2 regions of the Affinundibacterium danionis genome follow, and region 1 is predicted to be linked to the other one. Evidence: riboswitches for the same ligand, from Rfam matches in the RefSeq annotation. Region 1 holds a riboswitch; the other holds the start of a gene.
What was found. A riboswitch is a leader RNA that binds a small molecule or an ion and turns the genes downstream of it on or off. The one in region 1 is predicted to bind cobalamin.
Positions count from the first base shown of each region.

Region 2: it holds a riboswitch for cobalamin, as region 1 does, so the genes downstream of both, ACFFJH_RS14330 (TonB-dependent receptor domain-containing protein) here and ACFFJH_RS16905 (TonB-dependent receptor domain-containing protein) in region 1, are expected to answer to the same signal.

Region 1 is NZ_JBHLXJ010000018.1:183,146-186,303, reverse strand. It holds gene ACFFJH_RS16910 (M20/M25/M40 family metallo-hydrolase) at 1-322, shown strand, start outside; cobalamin riboswitch at 647-909, shown strand; gene ACFFJH_RS16905 (TonB-dependent receptor domain-containing protein) at 1,217-3,118, shown strand.
Region 2 is NZ_JBHLXJ010000015.1:229,104-232,261, forward strand. It holds gene ACFFJH_RS14330 (TonB-dependent receptor domain-containing protein) at 1-1,245, opposite strand, end outside; cobalamin riboswitch at 1,450-1,668, opposite strand; gene ACFFJH_RS14335 (PilZ domain-containing protein) at 1,764-2,117, opposite strand; gene ACFFJH_RS14340 (hypothetical protein) at 2,254-3,158, opposite strand, start outside.

The DNA of each region.
Region 1 (3,158 bases):
GGCAGATGCTGACATTAAAATCACGCCAGTAGGCACCGCGACCGTATCACCAGCACAACCGTTGCATCCTGAATTAATGAAAGCGGTGACAGATTTGACCAACCAAATGTGGCCAGGGATTCCGGTTGTACCAACTATGTCTCCGGGCGGCACCGATGGACGCTTTCTGAATAATGCAGGCATTTGGACTTACGGCGTGAGCGGTATCTTTCATTATCCTGAAGGCAGCAATGCCCATGGTTTAAATGAACGTTTGCCAGTGAAATCACTGTACGAAGGACAGCAATTTTTGTATGACTTGGCGAAACGCTTGAGTCAGTAATTTCTAAATAGGGTAAATACTAAGAGTGCCGAAAAATGGCGTTGAGGTATTAAATTCTGACTTTGTTTGTTAGCGCTGCGTTTTGAATGTGCCGTTCTGTCTATCAGAGCGGCATAGAGCGGCATTTTTTTATCTGGCGAATTTATGGGTTTTTTAAGAGTTTGTTAATTGCGTGTTAGGCACTTATTTTTCTTATTGATGAGCATACCGTTACGTTACAGGTGCTAGCTAATTAGAGCGAAATAGTCTTTCGCAACAAGCACTTGTCATGAGTCAAGGAAATCTGTCTAAGCAGAATTTTCATATACAAGCACCAATTGATACTGGTAAAATAATCGAGTTGGTGCTCGCTGCATGGTTCACATGCAGCAGTTCAACGGGAAGCAGGAGGTCGATTTCTCGATTTATGTATCACGTAAATACTGAGTAAAAACACCAACCTGCGCTGCCCCCGCAACGGTCAAACGGACGAGCCTCTCAGGCTCCGCTTTTGTCACACAGCCACTGATTACCTTGAACAAGTAGTTGGGAAGGCGACAAAGGTAGTTTCCGCCAGCCCGGATACCGGCCAACAAGGTAGCAGTGCGCTTGCGTACTGCATTTATGCTTATGCACTGTCGGGGATGGTAGTGCTAGCGTGTCGAAATACATCAACTATTTTCTTTATTATTATCGTTGCGGTGCTTGATGCTGTGATCAGGTGAGCCTGTGTAGAGCTAAGTGATTGTGCGTGGTTTGCTCATATGCTTACTTCGCGATCAGTGTTGACTGAACTGCTTAAATATCGCACTAAGTGTCGCACTAATTTGTGCACTAAGTGTGGCGTGCCGATTGGAGCAGCGATTTTAATGAGACCAGAAAATTTGAGGTATTTCTGTTTCTTATTTGCTTCTTATGAAAAATCGATTTACTCCTGCCCAAGCACGCCGTTTACATTTGTTAACGAGTTTTCCTTTATTGTCCTTATTGACTTTGGCTAGCCCAGAGAGCCGCGCTGAAACGCCCACAGCAACGGATGCTTCTTTACCTGCGGTGGTGATCACTGCGAATCGCACGCCGACTAAATTGAGTGATGTAATTGCCGATGTGAGTGTGATTGATCGCGCTCAGATAGAGCTGGCCGGGCAAAGCTCTTTGATTGATATGTTGAGTCAACAAGCCGGGATACAAATATCTCGTAACGGTGGCTATCGTTCTACCACAGGTCTCTTTTTGCGTGGTGCAACGTCGTCACAAGTGATCGTTTTGATTGATGGTGTGCGTATCGGTTCTGCGACTTCAGGCGGTGCGTCGATAGAAAATATTCCTTTAGAACACATAGAGCGTATCGAGATTTTGCGCGGCGCCGCCTCGGCCTTGTATGGTCCAGATGCGGTCGGCGGTGTGATACAGATCATTACCCGTGAAGCGGAAAGTCGTCAAAAAATCAGTGCTAGTATCGGTGCTGGAAGCGATGGGCAAAAACAAGCGAACGCGGCCATCAGCGGCAATGTTGATAGCCTTGCTTACAGCTTCGCTGCAGCGACTGAGCGTGCGGATGGATTTACCGTCATCGTTAATCCGAATGCTTCTGGCTTTAATGCTGATGCAGATAGTTTTAAATCCACCAGCTTTAGTGGAAAATTAAGTAGCAAGATTTCGAAAGAGCATCAGTTAAGTGTCAGTGTTTTGCACAGTAAGACTGATTATCAGTTCGACTCTTTGCCTTCACCCAATCCACTGAAATTGACTAAGCTAACTAGCGATGCTTGGAGCCACGCCACCTTAAATAATGTGAATGCGCAATGGCAGGCACAGTGGTTACCGCAATGGAAATCGACGGTTGTTGTGGCGCAAAGCGATGACAAATCGGTGACTGAATACTTCCGCATGAGTGATCACGCATTTGCGGGTACCGGAAAATTTAATACACAGCGTCAACAAGCGAGTTGGCAAAATGATGTGAGTCTAGGCAAAGATCAATTGTCCTTCACGCTAGAGCAACGCAAAGAAAGCGTTGATAGCACAACTAATTACAGTGTCAAAGAACGTGATTTGCATGCTGCTGTGCTGTCTTATGGCTTGCAACGCGGCGATTGGGATGGCTTGGCGGTTGTTCGTCATGATTACAATTCTCAATTTGGTTCGTTCAATAACTGGTCATTGTCAGGTGCGTATAAATTTCTACCTGCTTGGCGTTTAGTCGGGAATGCTGGTACCAGTTTTCAAGCACCTAGTTTTAATCAATTGTATTACCCCGGATTTGGCAATACAGCTTTGACGCCGCAACGCAATCGTTCCAATGAGTTGGGTGTTAAATATCAGGAAGGCGCACAGTCTTTTTCTGCTATTGCGTATCAAAATGAAGTGCAGGGCTTTATCAACCCATCGACTAATGCGCGGAGTGCTTTGGCGACTTTGCGTGGCCTTACTTTGAGTGCCGCATGGCAAATCGGTGCGACCCAATATAGTGCTTCTTATGATTATGCAGATCCTCGTACTAAGCCGAACAATTTAAGCTTGGTACGTATCGCGCGCAATACACTGAATCTCAACGTTCAACATCAATTGCAAGAAGTCACTTTGTTTGGTGAATTTAAATTAGCGAGTGAACGCGAAGATAATAATCTGAGCTTTAACGGACGAGACACATTAGGTGGCTATGGGCTGTTGAATTTAGGTGCCAAGTGGACATTGACGCAGAATCTTTCTGTGCTGATGCGCGCAAATAATATTTTGGATAAGCAGTACGCATTGGCCAATACTTACTCGACACCTGGGCGTAACTTGTTCGTCACTTTAACTTGGCGCAATTAGTAAGCGCCTACAACGCACCTAAGTTGTAGGTCATCGAACA
Region 2 (3,158 bases), on a different contig from region 1:
TGCGCGGAAACTCGTGCCATAGCTGGCGTTCACACGTAATACATCACTCAAATGATAGCCATACGCAAGGCTACCGGTATTATGCTTGCCGTATTGGCTACTATCATCTTGACGCGCACTAAGGCTAGCTTGATGCGCATCGGATTTCAAAACATAGGCGACAGCAAAAGATCTAGTATCACGCTTGCCGCCAAGACCCTTGGTATCCGTGCGCACATCTTCTTTTCTATCTTCAACGATAAATTGCAAAACGTCTTTGCCCAAGCTCACATCGTTCTGCCAAGTCCAGCCGCTCTGCTTCGTATCGGCCTGGCTCTTGCCATAGGATGCATCACTAAATACGCGATCATTCGTACGGGCAAATTGCAAACTGGAATTCCAATTGCTCGCTAACTTGGTTCTAATGAAGCTCACCATATTATCGAATTTTTGCTGACCACGATCTCGGTAACCTAAGCCTGCATCAAAATCCACGTCCAAGGTGCTTTGAACGAAGTTCACGCCGACGTTAACATCTGTCGCGATTTTCCAAGACAAATTACCATTGAAACTTTTTTGCGTATAACCGTCACGGTCTGGATTGTAGGTATAAGTACCTGCACCTGGCTTGGATGCCGAGAAACCGTCAGTGCTTTCTCTGGCAGTATTAAATCCATACTGAAAATCATTTTCTGAGGAACCAAAAACACCCGCTTCCCATTTACGCAAGCCTTCGCTACCTACACCAAAACTTAGACTAGTACGTGCCTTAGGGCCGGATTTTTTGGTGAATAATTGAATTACACCACCCATCGCATCCGCACCATACAAGCTGGACAAAGGACCATAGACGATCTCGATACGTTCGATTTGACTTAAAGGAATGCTGCTCCAAGTCGCACCGCCTAAAGTGGAAGAGCCGATACGCACGCCATCCACAAATACCACGCTTTGCGCGTTAGCAGCGCCGCGGATAAAGATAGATGACACGGAGCCGGCACCGCCAGTACGAGAAATTTCAATACCACGCTGTTGTTGCAACAAATCGACGATACTGGTCGCACCGGATTTCATGATTTGTTCTGCGTTGATCACGACGTTATCGGCCAGCACATCTTTGGCAGCCTGTACTTGACGTGTGGCAGTAATCAATACGTCTGCTACCGCATTATCACTACTATTGTCAGCACCTGCAAAAGTCGGGGCGGAAATGAAGCAAGATGCCACAGCGAGGCTGAGCACAAGGGGTTTGGATTGTTGGATCATGATAAATTCAAAAAAATAAGTCGGGCGTGAGATGCTTGCTCATTGCCCAAGCTAGTTGCAAGCTGCCGACGTCCCCGTTGGCTGCTTGAATACAAAGTATGGAAAGTGGTGGAAGCTGAGCTTGCACTCAGTCTGCTTGATATTAACTACGTGCTTTGTTTGAAAACCAATGCCAAGAATTCATAGCCGAACCTTCCCGTTCGTCATACTTCACTTGTCTTGGCCGGTATCCGGGCTGACAAACCTCACCATCACACCTTCCCATGCAAAGCACAGTGATTAACAAGATAGCTACATGATCTCAATTAAGATCAGACGTTTGTACACCGTTGCGGGGGCAGCACACGTATGCAATTGCATGGTGTTTCCCGTTTAACCGCCGACATGATTATGTCCGCGAGCACCAAAACATGGCCATTTTAACGTTTATACGGGATAGGGACAAGGAAAAGCCTGCATCTGCTGGCTTTCAACTGGCTATCAGCTGGCGGATAGATTACTTACTTGACTCTAGAATCTTAATCAGGATCAAACTTACTGGCCAAGGACACCCAGGCATTGATTAAATCACGGTGCATACTAGAGATGCTCACGAATTTCACACCTATTCTGAATTGTTCCCCACTCAAGACGCTGTGCGTTAGTACCACAACACAGTCCACCTGATACTGCATGCTCGAGGATTTATCGATGTTTGGAATTTCCACACTTAAGGAATACTCCCGATCGGCCATTAAAGCTTTAGGGCACAAAAACAAAAAACCACTGCTACCGACATTAATAATTTTTATAGGCACAAGTTTTGCATTGTCCATGTTGATTGTGCCGCGCCAAGTCACATTAATTCTAGGTGTTTTACGAAGTTCAAACATAGTGAGCAAACATCGACCTTTTTAGACAATGTTCTTATAACATTAAAATTAATTGCATTTTACGATATTTACTTCACTATGCCCTACTCTGCTCGACTCTCCTCCACTTCGCCCTTGCGCCAACAAAGTTTCATTTTTACGAGAGTTTCCAACGGTGATAAAACAATCCTGCGACACCAACGACTAAAGCGACGCCAAATTGCTGCAGAATATTCGTCATAGTGGCTGCAGCATTTAGTCCAAAAATATCGATTACTGGCACTTTAGGTGCTTGCGTCGACAAATATAAAGTGAACAGATACAAAGACATAAAGGTTTTAGGCGTATTAGAAGTTTTTCCTAAAAAATTGGCGGCGGCACTCATACTCAAAATGCCGACGAATAAAGCCAATGCCTGCACCGGAGAAATAAAACTTAAACGAAATATGATCACTCCCACGAACATTAAGCCCAAAGTAACGCTCGCCATAAAATGTCTAATGTAACGCCAATCAGCACCACCACGCCCCGCTGCCGTCATCGACTCCATCGCAGATTGATAATCGCGGGTGCTGACATCACTCATCATCACGCCCCAATAGGCCACCGCAAACAAACCCAAACCGGGCAAAGCAGATAAGTTAATCAACGCAGAGATACTGATGACCAAAATCAGCACCAAAATAGAAAACGGTGCACTGACCAAGCTCAAAGCCACCTCGCTCATGACCTGCCCCAACATTCCGGAAGCTTTAGCCGACCATAAAAATAATGGATGCACCTGCTTGGCCAAAGGACGACTCCAGACATTCAACATCTCTAAGGGAGAACGACGTTTTTTTGCATGTGATGCTTTCACTTTATCAGGTGAGAAGCGGTGAAACAAAGGGATCGCTAAACCAACAACACTCAAAGCAATCACAGCACTCCCAAGGCGCGTCAGAATCATATCCGTGGTCCACATCATCGCTGGCAAAGTAATCGGCGTAATAGCTGGATCAAAACTACTGGCTCCCAAAGAAAAACTATTAGTCATCAAATGTGTTTTCAAAGTAAATATTG